Regions from separate parts of the Arthrobacter ginsengisoli genome, predicted to be linked through region 1. Evidence: riboswitches for the same ligand, from Rfam matches in the RefSeq annotation. Region 1 holds a riboswitch; each other region holds the start of a gene.
The links. A riboswitch is a leader RNA that binds a small molecule or an ion and turns the genes downstream of it on or off. The one in region 1 is predicted to bind S-adenosylmethionine.
Positions count from the first base shown of each region.

Region 2: linked by a shared signal. The riboswitch ahead of J2X01_RS13905 (DUF1737 domain-containing protein) and the one ahead of metX (homoserine O-acetyltransferase MetX) in region 1 are both predicted to bind S-adenosylmethionine.
Region 3: linked by a shared signal. The riboswitch ahead of J2X01_RS13680 (ABC transporter substrate-binding protein) and the one ahead of metX (homoserine O-acetyltransferase MetX) in region 1 are both predicted to bind S-adenosylmethionine.
Region 4: linked by a shared signal. The riboswitch ahead of J2X01_RS11505 (aminotransferase class V-fold PLP-dependent enzyme) and the one ahead of metX (homoserine O-acetyltransferase MetX) in region 1 are both predicted to bind S-adenosylmethionine.

Region 1 covers NZ_JAVDVQ010000002.1:250,951-254,403, reverse strand. Annotated here, with positions in the region: gene J2X01_RS03225 (MFS transporter) at 1-838, opposite strand, end outside; gene metX (homoserine O-acetyltransferase MetX) at 1,020-2,189, opposite strand; SAM riboswitch class IV at 2,200-2,315, opposite strand; gene J2X01_RS03215 (bifunctional o-acetylhomoserine/o-acetylserine sulfhydrylase) at 2,438-3,453, opposite strand, start outside.
Region 2 covers NZ_JAVDVQ010000011.1:115,615-119,067, reverse strand. Annotated here, with positions in the region: gene J2X01_RS13915 (O-succinylhomoserine sulfhydrylase) at 1-1,117, opposite strand, end outside; gene J2X01_RS13910 (rhodanese-like domain-containing protein) at 1,118-1,537, opposite strand; gene J2X01_RS13905 (DUF1737 domain-containing protein) at 1,534-1,761, opposite strand; SAM riboswitch class IV at 1,856-1,970, opposite strand; gene J2X01_RS13900 (aminodeoxychorismate lyase) at 2,055-3,011, opposite strand; gene cls (cardiolipin synthase) at 3,105-3,453, shown strand, end outside.
Region 3 covers NZ_JAVDVQ010000011.1:60,285-63,737, reverse strand. Annotated here, with positions in the region: gene J2X01_RS13680 (ABC transporter substrate-binding protein) at 1-1,239, opposite strand, end outside; SAM riboswitch class I at 1,335-1,423, opposite strand; gene J2X01_RS13675 (N-acetylglucosamine-6-phosphate deacetylase) at 1,585-2,850, opposite strand; gene J2X01_RS13670 (DUF1206 domain-containing protein) at 2,850-3,453, opposite strand, start outside.
Region 4 covers NZ_JAVDVQ010000008.1:141,947-145,399, reverse strand. Annotated here, with positions in the region: gene J2X01_RS11510 (class I SAM-dependent methyltransferase) at 1-184, opposite strand, end outside; gene J2X01_RS11505 (aminotransferase class V-fold PLP-dependent enzyme) at 280-1,701, opposite strand; SAM riboswitch class IV at 1,736-1,849, opposite strand; gene hisN (histidinol-phosphatase) at 1,941-2,753, opposite strand; gene rsgA (ribosome small subunit-dependent GTPase A) at 2,857-3,453, opposite strand, start outside.

The sequences.
Region 1 (3,453 bases):
TCTTCAAGTAGGTAATCGAGAAGGTGACCACAAGGTAGTAGAGGATGTTCTCCGCGAAGCGCAGACCCATGGCGGTGAAGACGCCGCGCGGGTAGCGGCGGAAGACTTCGGCGACGCCGTAGCCCTTGTTCTCAACGGTGACCTCTTTGCGGGCCTCCAGGAAGATCGGGGCGTCCTGGACCTTGGTGCGGATGTAATAGCCGACGATCACGATCACGGCGGAGAGCCAGAAGGCCACACGCCAGCCCCAGCTGAGGAACTCGGCGGAGGACAGCGTGGCGGACAGGGTGAACAGCACGCCGGTGGCGAGCAGGTTGCCCATCGGGACGGCCGACTGCGGCCAGGAGGACCAGAAGCCGCGGGACTTGCTGGGGCTGTGCTCGGCCACGAGGAGGACGGCGCCGCCCCACTCACCGCCGACGGCGAAGCCCTGGACGAAGCGCAGGAAAACCAGGAGGGCCGGGGCCCAGTAGCCGATCTGCTGGAACGTCGGGAGGCAGCCCATCGCGAAGGTGGCAACACCGACAAGGATGATGCTGAGCTGGAGCAGCTGCTTGCGGCCGAACTTGTCACCGAAGTGGCCGAACACGATGCCGCCGATCGGGCGGGCAACGAAGCCGACGGCGTAGGTCACGAAGGCGGCGATGATGCCGTCGAGCTCCGTGCCGGAGTTCGGGAAGAACAGCTTGCCGAAGACGAGGGTGGCTGCGGAGGCATAGAGGAAGAACTCATACCATTCCACGACGGTGCCGGCCATGGAGGCCGTTACTACCTTTTTCAGGCCGGACGATTTGACGTCTTCCTCGTCCGGGCGCCTGGCGGCTTTTTGCGTACTCATTTCGACTCCTTCGGTGTCGTCGTCGACACCCTATGGACCTTTGGGCAATGGACGCGGCGTGATTTGTGACACGCGGCATCATTCTCAATGAGTATGGGCGTTCCAGCCCTAGGCCTCAACGGCCATTAGTGCAGAGCGCATCTGCAAAAATGCACACCAGGCGCCGTTTTTGATCGGCAGACTAGCCGAAGAAGTGCTGCCGAAGCTGGCTGGTGAGCTGGCCGATCTCGGTCAGGAAGCCGTCGTGTCCGATCGGCGCCTCGATGGTATGCACGGCAACCTCGCCCGGCAGGGCCTCGGCGAGCGCGTGGGACTGGGCAGGGAAGTACAGCCGGTCGGAGTCGACGGCCGCCACGATGAATTCTGCCGTGGCCGGAGCCAGCGCCTCCGTGAGTTCGCCCCGGCCCCGGCTGATGTCATGGCTCATGAGCGCCTCGGTGATGGCGATGTAGCTGTTCGCGTCGAAGCGTCGGACCAGTTTGTTGCCCTGGTGGTCGAGGTAGCTCTCGACCTGGTAGCGTCCGCGCCCGGCGAGGGATCCCGCTTCCAGCGGAGCCTCGGAGTCCTGGGCGTTCCGGCCGAACCGCCCGTCGAGCTCTGCGGCCGAGCGGTAGGTGATGTGGGCAATCCGCCGGGCCAGGGCGAGGCCGGCTTCCGGTTCCGGACCGCCGTAGTAGTCCCCGCCCTTGAAGTTGGGGTCCTGCCGGATGGACAGCGTCTGGGCCTGGGCGAAGGCAATCTGTTCGGCGGTACTGCTCGCCCCGACCGAAATCACCGCGCAGCGCTGCACGCGTTCCGGATAGCTGACGGCCCACTCCAGGGCACGCGCCCCGCCCAGCGAGCCGCCGATAACGGCGAACCAGCTGCGGATGCCCAGCGCGTCCGCCAGCCTGGCTTCGGCTTCGGTCGTGTCCCGGAGCGTGACGAGCGGGAACCGTGATCCCCAGGGTTTTCCGTCGGGAGCCGTCGACGAGGGCCCGGTGGAGCCGTAGCAGCCGCCGAGGATGTTGATCGAGATGACGAAGTACTTCTCGGTGTCCACCGGAGCACCGGGGCCGGCGAGCTGCTCCCACCAGCCGGGCTCGTCGCTGGCGCCCCGTGTGACGTGGGTGTCCCCCGTCAGCGCATGCTCGATCAGGACCGCGTTGGACCGGTCCGCGTTCAGGGTCCCCCACGTCTCGTAGCCGAGGGTGACATCCGGCAGCCGGGCGCCGGATTCGAGTTCCAGGTCGCCGATCCGGAGATACTGGACCGTGCCGTCCGGGACAGCGGCCGGGTCAGCCGGGACCGGGGCATGGGGGTGGGTGGTCTTGCTTACTGGTGCACCCTGGCGGGCGGCGGCAATCGTCATCTGGTACCTCACTTCGCGCTTGCCCACCGTCAGTTGACCGGCGGGCCAGGTCTTCACCCGGGGCACCCCGCCGCAAAAGGAGGGTTGCCGGCCAGCAAGCCGGGGCTGTCGCTGGCGCTCATGACCTTTATTGAGTCTACGAAATGCGGCGGCCCGGTGGCGAAGATTGTGACGCCCGTGTGACTCCCCCGCGTTTGAGGGGCCCGACGCCCGGGCAACAAAGCCGGAGCGCCGGGCGCCGGTGATGCTCAGGCGGTCTTGGCCGCGCGGAATCCGGCGTCAAGATCGGCAAGGATGTCGTCGATGTGCTCGAGGCCTACCGAGAGCCGCACGAGACCGGGGTTCACGCCGGCGACAGCCTGCTGCTCCGGGGAGAGCTGGCTGTGCGTGGTGGACGCCGGGTGGATGACCAGGGAGCGCACGTCGCCGATGTTGGCCACGTGCGAGTGCAGTTCCAGCGCGTCAACGAAGCGCTTTCCGGCCTCGGCTCCTCCGGCGATGTTGAAGGAAACGACGGCGCCGGTCCCCTTGGGCCCGTACTTGCGGCCGCGCTCGTACCAGGGGCTGGAGGGCAGCCCCGCGTAGGCGACGGATTCGACGTCGTCCCTGGCCTCCAGCCATTGCGCCACCCTGGTGGCGTTGGCGACGTGCCGCTCGACGCGCAGGCTCAGGGTTTCGATGCCCTGGGCGATGAGGAAGGCGTTGAACGGGGAGACCGCCGAGCCGAGGTCGCGCAGCAGCTGGACGCGGGCCTTGAGGATGTAGGAGAGATTGGCGCCGAGTGCACCGTCCGCGCCGAGGTCGCGGGCGTAGACGAGGCCGTTGTAGGTGGGGTCGGGGGTGTTGAAACCGGGGAAGCGCGCCGGGTCCTTGCCGAAATCGAAGTTGCCGGAGTCCACAATTACGCCCGCGATCGCCGCGCCGTGGCCGCCCAGGTACTTCGTGGCGGAGTGCACGACGATGTCCGCACCCCACTCGATGGGCCGGATCAGGTACGGGGTGGACAGCGTGTTGTCCACGATCAGCGGGACACCGGCCTCGTGCGCCACCTCCGAGATGCCCTCGATGTCCAGCACGTCCTGGCGGGGGTTGGAGACGACTTCACCGAAGAACAGTTTGGTGTTGGGCTGCACGGCGTCACGCCACTGCGCCAGGTTGTCAGGGTCCGCGACAAACGTGACGGAGATGCCGAACTTCTTCAGGGTGTGCGCCAGCAGGTTGTACGTACCGCCGTAGAGGCTGGGGCTGGCCACCACATGGTCGC
Region 2 (3,453 bases), on a different contig from region 1:
CGATCGCCGCCCGGCCCTCCGGGCCCATGGCGCGGTGCGTCGTGGTCGCGGGGTGGGTGATGAGGGACTTCGTATCACCCAGATTGTTGGAGATGTCAATGATCCGCAGCGCATCCAGCAGCGCAAAGGCGGCCTCTTTCGCGGAACGCCCGGCGGACGGGGACAGCTCGAAGGTCAGCACCGTGCCGCCGGCCTTCATCTGCCGGGCGGCCAGCTCGAACTGCGGATGGGAGCGCAGCAGCGGGTACTTGACCCAGTTGACCGCGGGCTGTTCCTCGAGCCATTCGGCCAGCCGCAGCGCCGAGGCGGAGGCGTGGTTCACCCGCAGGGCCATGGTCTCCAGCCCCTTGGTCAGCACCCACGCGTTGAAGGCCGAGAGCGCGGGGCCGGTGTGTCGCATAAGCTGCTTGACCGGGCCCTCGATGAACTCCCTGGTGCCCAGGATCGCGCCGCCGAGCACGCGGCCCTGGCCGTCGATGTGTTTGGTCCCGGAATACACGATCACATCCGCGCCGAGCTCCCCGCAGCGCTGCAGCAGGGGAGTGGCAAAGACATTGTCGACGACGACGCTCGCCCCGGCCGCGTGCGCCAGTTCGCTCACGGCCGCGACGTCCACGATTTCCTGCATCGGGTTCGACGGCGACTCGAAGAAGACTGCCGTCGTCGGTTCCGAGAGCGCAGACCGCCACTGCGCCAGGTCCGGGCCGTCCACGAAGACCGTCTCCACACCCCAGCGGGGAAGGATCTCGTTGAGGATTACGAAGCACGAACCGAACAGCGAACGGGCCGCGACCACCCGGTCGCCGGCGGCCAGCAGGGCGCCGAGCGCGGTGAAGACCGCGGACATGCCTGAGGCGGTCGCAAAGCAGGCCTCGGTGCCTTCGAGCAGCCGGAGCCGTTCCTGGAAAGTGGCCACCGAGGGGTTGCCGTAGCGGGAGTACACGAACCGCTCGTCCTCGCCGGTGAAGGCGCGCTCCGCGGCGGCCGCGGATTCGTACACGAAACCGGAGTTCAGGAAGATCGGCTCGGACGTTTCCTGGAAGCCGGTGCGGTCCAGCCCGCCGCGGACCGCCTGGGTGTCGGCGCCCCAGCCGGCGGCGTCAGGGTTGAAGCCCACTTAGTGCTTCCCGGGGTTGGCGGGCAGGCCGCGGTTCTTCCACCCGTTGACAGTGCGTTCGCCGTACCGGTCCGGTTCGCCTTCAAAGCCTTCCAGGACGTTGAAGGAGGTGAATCCGGCCTCCGTCGCGGCGGTCGCTGCGGCGATGGACCTTGCGCCCGAACGGCACAGGAACACCAGCTCGGTGCCGTCCCCTTCGGGGACTTGGAGTTTCAGCTGTTCAACGAACCGCGCGTTGGGGATGCCGCCGGCAAGATTCCACTGGATGAAGAGCGGATCGTTCCGCTTGCCGCCCGCGGATGTGGTGTCCGGGATGCCGATGTGGGCCCATTCGCCCTCGGTGCGGACGTCCACCAGGATGGCGCCCTCCGCAAGCTTCGCCCAGGCCTCGTGCGGGCTGAGGTCCCCGGCGTAGCTCACGCGTGGCCCTCGCCGTCGAACTCAAGGTCATCCACTGCGTTAGCGACGGCGGCATCGGCGCTGGCGATGGCTGCCGGCAGGACAACGGCCTGGGACACGATGACGCTGCTGCCGTTGAACGTCGCGGCCGGGCTGCCGTGCAGCACATAGCCGTCGGCCAGGGCGGCCGAGACGCGCTCGCAGAAGGCGCGGTCATCGGGGCCGGTGAACAGGCGGTACGCCAGTTTCTCCTCGGCGGCACCGGGGGTTACGAGGGACGGGACTGGCGCTGTAACGGGGACAGCGGGGGCGGACGCGTCAGGCACGACGGATCTCCTTCTTTCACGCTTGCAGCTCGAATGGTCGATATGCCGAGTATTCACCTGAGGCACCCCGCCGCGAAAGGGAGGGTTGCCGACCGGCCAGTCAGGGCTTGGCGCCGGGTCTCATTACTCACAAAAAACGTAACACCTGGGACGCCGGCCCGCAGAGCAGCAGCCGTCATGCTAAGTAACGCTCCGCCAGGCAACGCGGGTGGTTACTCGATCGTGGCGTAGAGCGCGTTGAGCTCCGCCGTGAGTTGCCGGCGCAGCTCCGGGGTGCCGATCTCCTTGCCGTCGATGTGATTGACGGGCGCCAGCAGCCGGATGCTGGAGATCAGCCAGACCGCGTCGGCGTCGTACAGGTCCCGGGGCTCCAGCGGGCCGTAGCCCAGCTCCCAGCCGGCGGCCTTGGCCGCGGCGAACAGGGCACCCTGCGAGGTGCCGGGCAGGATCCCGCTGTCGAGCTGGGGGGTAATGAGCCGCCGAACAGTACGGACCCCGCCGCTCCCGTCGTCGGACGTCTCCAGGTGCGCGAGCAAAACGGTCGACGTCGGGCCCTCCAGCACGCGGCCGTCCGCGGAGGTGAAGATGACGTCGTCTGCGCCCTGGGCATGCGCGTAGCGGAGTGCGGCCATGTTGACGGCATAGGAGAGTGTCTTGGCGCCCATCAGCAGCCACGGGGCCCGTTCCCCGACTTCGCTGTCGTAGCCGCGGTCCAGCAGGATGACGTCGACTCCCGTTTCGCGCTGCCGCCTGCCGGCCGGTCCGGGGGCCGAGGCCTGGACCCAGCAGGTGGGTGTGGCCGCCCCTTCCACGCCACGGGTCACGAGGAGCTTGACGACGAGCTCGTCGTCATCGCTGGTCGCGGCGCCCGGCACGTGCCCGCGCCGGTATTCGCTGACCGCCGTCGTGATCGCCCGGCGCCAGGCTTCCTCCGCCGGGATGTCCAGTTCCAGCAGCCGGGCGGACCCGGCCAGCCGGTTCAGGTGCGCCTGGAGCTTGCGGGGGCTCCCGCCCACGGCCAGCAGCGATTCGAAGACACCGTCCCCGCGGGTGGCACCCTGGTCCGTCGCCATCAGCTGCGGCTTGGTGGCGTCGGCCAGCCGGCCGTCGTGGAAGGCGGGATCGAGGAAGACCAGCACCGGTACGGGCGCGGCGGCAGGAGAAGTCATGGCTTCAGCTTAGTGCGGCGTGCCGCGGGTTAGGATTTGACGGGTGCCCGTTCCGGAACTGTTCCGCGGGTCTGGAGCTTGAGGGGTTCGCCTGTGCTGTGGCCATTTTCGCTGGCGGAATCGCTTCCGTCCTGGGTGATCCTGATTCTGACCGTGGTTGACCTCGCGATCCGTGTGCTGGCCCTCGGCATCATCCCCGGAAACCGCCGCCCCACCACCGCCATGGCCTGGCTTTTGATCATCTTCTTCGTCCCGGCCCTGGGCCTGGTCCTGTTCCTGCTGTTTGGCAACTTCCGGCTCTCCCGCAAGCGGCGGGCGCAGCAGGACGCCGTCAACACCCGGGTGCGCGCCGGCACCTCCGAACTGGCGATGGTGGAAAGCCGCTACGACGGCCCGGAATGGGTGGCCTCCGCGGCCGAGCTGAACAAGACCCTGGGCTCGC
Region 3 (3,453 bases), on a different contig from region 1:
CACGACCGAGTTGTTTGATGACGTGACCGTGACCTCGAGCTTCTGGCCGTCCTTGGCCCGGATGCCGTCGGCGCCAACTGTCCAGCCGGCCTCCTCCAGCAGGCTCTTCGACTTCTCCGGGTTGTAGGCCAGGTCGGCGGAGAGATCAACGAAGTCAGGTGCTTCGCGGTTCAGGATGGAGCCGGCGATTTCGTAGCTGTCGGAGAGCACCGTGTCTTTCAGGGTTTGCCGGTCGATTCCGAGCTGCAGCGCCTGGCGAACCTTCGCGTCGGCGAGCTTGCCGCTGCCGATGCGCACGGCGGCCATGTTTGCCGTCAGGTCGATGCCTTTGGCCGGCAGGACCTGGTTGCCGCTCCCGGCAAGGGAAGTTTCATCGGCCGGCTGCAGGCCACGGACCAGGTCAACCTGGCCGGTCTGCACGGCCCCGGCACGGTGTGCCACCTCCGGCAGGTACTTCACAATGACTTTGTCCAGGTAGGCGGCTCCCTGGTTGGCGGCGCCTTCCGGAGCCCAGGCGTAGTCGGGCCGCTTCGCCAGGACGATTTCCTCATCGGCCTTCTCCGATTCGAAGGTGAAGGGACCCGATCCCGAGATCTTCGCGATGGCCGACTGGCCAGCGTTATCGAGCGTGAGGGTTTTCGGCGAAACGAGTCCGGCGGTGACGGAGGAAGTGGCGCGCAGGAAGTTGGCGTCGGGAGAGGACAGTGTTACTTCCACCTGGTCCTCGCCGATGACCTGTGAGGACTGGTACGTGGAGAAGTCAACGTTGGGCTGGATCTTGGCGCTCTCGATGCCTTTTCCCAGCGCCTCGAAGTTGGCCTGGACCGCCTTGGCGTCCAGCGGCGTTCCGTCACTGAAGCTCACTCCCGGGCGGATCGTGAAGGTGAACTTGGTCTGATCCTCGCTCGCGGTGAACTTGCTGGCGATCCAGGGGACCAGTTCGCCCTTCTTGGCATCGAAATAGGTCAGCCGGTCCAGCACGCTGTTCAGGACGTTGGCCTTTTCGTAGAAGCGCGCCGCCTGGGTCTGGAAGTTGTTGATGGGGGTGACTTCGGCGAACACGAACGTTCCGCCCTGCACCGGCGTTCCATCCTGGCTTTGCGCTGCCGGGGTACCGGCCGTGTTGGCGCCGCAGGCGCTCAGGGCCAAGGCCGCGGCTCCCATCAGCGTCAGCAAACGCAGCGGGCGGCGTTTTGCTTTTGCGTTCGTAGTGGCCGGGCGCGATTCGTTGGTATCCATCGTGGATCCTCTCGGTCATGACCGAGGAACTCCAGAATCACCGGTCCCCCCAGCCGACGCGGCGCGCCGGTTGGTGGAACGTGGGATCTTGGCAATCTCCATCGGTCCTGGCATTAGCACCGTGCCCGAAGGGTGGTTGCTACGGCGTCATCGAGCCAGGTCTCTCAGCCGATCTGGATGGTTGTTTATTCGCCCAGGAGGACTTTTGTCGTTGCCGCAACCGTTCCGGGTCGAGGCAAGATCCACTTTGCTGCAGAATCTTCGATTTCCCAACAATTGCGACACGTTCTGCAATAAACGATTCCCGGAGAGCCACATCACCGCCGCATGGCGTCATGAGCCTGGTCAGGTGGGGCGCACCAGGGGTTGCCCGCCGCGCAGGACCGCAACCAGCCCGAACTCCCGGTCCACCGCCAGGATGTCGGCGCGCAGGCCCGGCCGCAGGCTCCCGATCTCGGTTTCGAGGCCCAGGATTCCCGCCGGTATCAGGGTCGCAGCCTTAACGGCGTCTGCGGGTGCCACCCCGGCCTCGATGGTCCGGCGGACCACTTCGAGCAGCGTGGCCGTGCCGCCGGCGAGGGCACCGCTGCCCTTCAGCGTCGCCACGCCACCGTGCACCACGACGGCGGAGCGGCCGAGCTCGTAGTCGCCGTCGGGCAGGCCGGTCGCCGCCATCGAATCCGTGACCAGGATGATGTTGTCGGCGCCGACCAGCCCGAACACCATCCGGACGGTCTCGGGGTCGAGGTGGACGCCGTCGCCGATGAGTTCCACGGCAACGGTGCCCTCCGCCGCGAGGCGCAGGCACGCCGCCGCAGCTCCGGGGCTCCGGTGGTGCAGCGGCGGCATGCCGTTGAACAGGTGCGTCACTGTTGGACGCCGGCCGGGCGGCGTCCCCAACGACGCGCCGGAGCCGGCCGTGGGGGACCCGGCGGACGCGGTGACGGCCGTGCCGGCCCGCAGTGACTCCGCCGCGTCCGCCAGCGAGCCTGCGGTGGTGCGGGCGTCGGCGTCGGTGTGGCCCAGCGACGGTATGACACCGTTTCCGGTGAGCATGCTGACCAGCTCGCCGGCTCCGGGCAGTTCCGGCGCATACGTCATCGACTTGAGCGTGCCGCCGGCCGCGTGGAGCAGCCGGCGGAGCAACGCCGGATCGGGGTTCCGGAGCCACTGCGGGTTCTGCGCCCCGCAGCGGGCCCGGGACAGGAACGGGCCTTCGGAGTGGATGCCGGCGATGAGCCCCTCGTCCGCGAGCGGCCGCAGCACTCCGATTCCCCGGATCAGATCCTCCGCCGACGCCGTCACGAGGCTGGCCAGCAGCGTCGTTGTTCCGCTGCGGTGCAGGAAGCCGGCAGCGTCGCGGCACAGCCTGCTGTCGCCGGTGGGAAAGCCGCCGCCCGCGGCGCCGTGGCAGTGGAGGTCAACGAGCCCGGGAAAGATCGAGCTGCCCGGCGGAAGGTCGAGCTCCTCGGCGCCGCGGAAGCCGGCAGCGTTGAAGCCGCTCCGGGGCCCGGAGTAGGCGATCCTTCCGTCGGCCACCGCCACAACTGAATCAGCCGCAGCGTAGCCGTCCGAGATCAGGGTTCCGGCCAGGACATAGGCGTCCGGCATTACATCTTGGCGAGTTTGGCCCGCACCATCATGAAGATCCCGTAGCAGATCAGGCCGACGCCGACGGCGGCCAGCATGTAGATGCCGAACGGCTGGTCGCGGAGGGCCTTCAAACCGCCGTCGAGCCCGGTTGACTCCTCGGGGTGCACTTTGATGGTGGCGATGATGACCAGCAGCCCCACCAACAGCAGGGCGATGCCTTTGGCGGCGTAGCCAACGACGCCGAGGATGGTCACTGCCGAGCGCGCCCGCGGCGAGGCCGGGAGCCGGAGGTGTTTGGCGAAGGACTGCCGGAAGCCCCGGATGGCGTAGACGATTCCGGTGATCGCCACGGCGGCGCCGATGGCGAGCAGGAGCAGATAGCCTCCCGGGGCTTTCATCACGGACGCCGTGAGGTCGCTCGTGGAAGTGGTGTGGTCCTTGCCGGCGCCGTTGGCGAAGGAGTACAAGGTGATGGCGAGTCCGGCGTAGACCACCGCCTGGAGAACGGCCTTCGCCTTCTTCCCCAGTTTTTTCTTGGCCGGAAGGTGTTCAAAGTCGAAGATCGCGTCACTGGCCTGCCAGATCGCGAGTGCCACACACGCCGCGAAGGAAGTCCAGAGC
Region 4 (3,453 bases), on a different contig from region 1:
CGGTGAACTTCCCGGTTCCCGCGCCGAGATCCGCGGCGTCCTTCGCGCCGGCGGGGATCAGCCAGTCGGCTGAGTCGCCCAGGTAGCCCGGGCGGACGCGTTCGTAGTGTTCCCCGCCGTCCTGGAAGCTCTGCCCAAGTTCCCGGCGCCGCTCCTGGTACAGTTTGGGGCCGCCGCGTGCCACGTGTGATCTCCTTCGGCAGGTCCGGATGGGTACCTCTCGAATTTACCGCACGCGGCACGGTCGGTGTTTCCAAGGGTCGTGCAGCCGCCGCCCTGTCAGTCCAGCGTGCAGGGGGCGGCGCCGGCGGTGCCCGGTGTGTTGGGCGCCCAGTGCGGGTAGCTGCGGGTGTCGTTGGCCGGCACCCAACGTCCGGCATCCACCACGTAGTCCCAACCGAGGCCGGTCTGGCGCAGTTCCCGGATCCCGGCGAGCAGCCGCTCGGCGTCCTCCAGCCGGGAACCCAGGCCGAAGCTGGCCCGGAGCGAGCCGGCCGGCAGACCGAGCCGCCGGAGCAGGGGGTGCGCGCAGAAGCGGCCGTCACGCAGTCCGATGCCGTGTTCTGCCGACAGGTACGCCGCCACGAGGCCGGCGTCGTAGCCTTCGAGCGAGAAGTTGACGACGCCGATCGTCCCGGTGCCCGCGGGTGCATCGAAGGAAGCGCTGTCCGAGAAGATCTGGTGGACCCTGACGCCGTCGAGCCGGCTGAGGCCTTCGACGAGGAAGGACCGGATGGCGTTTTCGTGCGCGTGCCACTGTTCCACGTCCAGATCGGCGATCACCTGCGTGGCGCGGGCCAGCGTGGCTGCGCCGAGGACATTCGGGGAGCCGCCCTCGTGCCGGGCCGGACCGGTGGTCCAGCTGACCGCATCGACCCGGGCGTCCTGCACGGCTCCGCCGCCGGCCAGGTGCGGTGTGCCGGCGTCGAGCCAGTCGGGACGGCCGATCAGCACACCGGCGCCGAAGGGTGCGTAGAGCTTGTGCCCCGAAAAGGCGAGATAGTCGACGTCGTCCGCGGCGATGTCGATCCGCCGGTGCGGGGCAAGCTGCGCGGCGTCGACGACGATCCGGGCGCCATATTCGTGCGCCAGGGCGGCCAGTGCCCGGATCGGCAGGATCTCGCCGGTGACGTTGGAAGCCCCGGTGACGGCCAGCAGGCTGACGCCGCCATAGGCGAGTTCCTTCCGGAGCAGTTCCAGTGTGCCGGCGAGCGTGGCGGCGGCGATGACACTGCGGTGCGGCACCTGCTGCCACGGCAGCAGGTTGGCGTGGTGTTCGATGTCGAGGTAGAGCACCTCACCGGTGTGCACGCCGTCGGCTTTGGGCAGGCAGCCGGCCAGCAGGTTCAGGGAATCGGTGGTGTTCCGGGTGAAGATCACGGCATCGTCCGGGCGGCCGCCCACGAAATCGCGGACAATCGTGCGGGCGTTCTCGTACACCGAGGTGCTGATCTGCGAGGCATAGCCGGCGCCGCGGTGGACGCTCGCATAGTACGGCAGGATCTCGTTGAGATAGGCCGAGACCACGGACAGGGCCGGGGCCGAGGCGCCATAGTCCAGGTTGGCGTACCGGACGTTGCCGCCCTGAATGAGCGGTGCCTGGATCTCGGCACCGGTCACCGCGGCCAGTGGCCGGCGGGCGACGGCGAACCGGGCATCAGAACCGGCGCCGGCAGTGGCAGGAAAAGTGACAGTTGTCATGGGACCTCGCTTGAAAAGGACCCCACATACCGGGGATCCGCGCTTGCCGGGTCCATTCCGGACCGGCCAGGTCGTCACCCGGGGCACCCCACCGCGAATGGAGGGTTGCCGGCCAGCAAACCGGGGTTTCGCGCTGGCACTCGTGACCTTTTTCGAGCCTAGGACATTCCCCGTTCCGGCGGGAAGGTGCGGGCCGAATATGAAGCTGTTTGTTACGCAGCCGCCGCCGGGAGCCGTTGCTACAGCAGGTCGTCCAGACCCGGGTTGAGGCGCTTGAGGACCTCCGAGTGCAGGATGGAGTTGGTGGCGAGGGCGTTGCCGCCGAAGGGGCCGTCTTCGCCTTCGAGCGAGGTGAAGCGTCCGCCGGCCTCCGTCACGATCGGGACCAGCGCGGCCATATCGTAGAGGTTCAGTTCGGGCTCGCAGGCGATGTCGACGGCGCCTTCGGCCACCAGGCAGTAGGACCAGAAGTCGCCGTAGGCCCGCGTGCGCCAGACCTCCTCGGTGAGGCCGAGGAATTCATCGAGGTTGCCGCGCTGCTTCCATCCGCCGAGGCTGGAGTAGGACAACGAGGCGTCCGAGAGCTGGGAGACGTTGGAGACCTTCAACCGGGTGGCGGCCGCCAGCGACCGGCCCATATAGGCTCCGGCGCCCTTGGCGGCCCACCAGCGTTTGCCCAGTGCCGGGGCGCTCACGACGCCAACGACCGGCTCGCCCTCGTCGACGAGGGCGATCAGGGTGGCCCAGACGGGGACGCCGCGGACGAAGTTCTTGGTCCCGTCGATCGGGTCGATGATCCAGCGGCGCGAGCCGTGGCCGGAACTGCCAAACTCCTCCCCGAGGACGGCGTCGCGCGGCCGGGAGCGGGACAGCTGGCCGCGGATGGCTTCCTCGGCTGACTTGTCGGCGTCCGTCACCGGGGTCAGGTCCGGCTTCGTCTCGATCCGAAGGTCGAGCGCCTTGAAGCGGCTCATGGTCTGGGAATCTACGGAATCTGCCAGGACATGGGCAAGGCGCAGGTCATCGTTGTAGCTCGAAGCGGGTTGACTCATGGTTCCAAACTACCGCCAAAGCGGACGGCGGGGCGGGAGGCCACGTTGCTGCGCCGCCGGATGCTGCCCGGCGCGGCCCCGGGCAGCGCTCCGGAAGGCACGCTCAGGAGACGGTGCCGAGTTCCTTGACGTCCTGGGCTTCCATCCGCGGGTCCGTCCCGAGCAGCCGGCGCAGTGAGCCAAGCCGGGCCGGCCCGGATTCGCCGGCATGGCCGGCGGCCACCCAGGCGTCCACGCCGCAGTTGACGGCGCTGGAATCGTGCTTGCAGCCCCGCTCGCAGTCGTCGGTTCCGGGCTCGAGGTCCGGAAAGGAGTGCAGGATCCGGTCGGGGTCCACATGGGCCAGGCCGAAGGAGCGAATGCCGGGGGTGTCGATGATCCAGCTGCCCGCGGGCGCATCGTTGACCTTAAGGGCCAGCGCCGAGGAGGAGGTGTGGCGCCCGCGGCCGGTGACGGCGTTGACGCCGCCGGTGGCGCGCTCGGCGCCGGTCAGCGCATTCACCATGGTGGACTTGCCGACGCCGGAATGGCCCAGCATGACGGTGACCTTCCCGTCGAGGTAGTCGCGGAGCTGGGAGACGGCGTCCTTGTCCAGCCGGGCGGAGAGCCCGTCGTCGGAACGTGCATCGATGCCGGAGGCCTCGGAGTCCGCCGTCTTGGAGATGATCACCGGAAAGGCGAGGTGCTGGTAGTTGGCAAG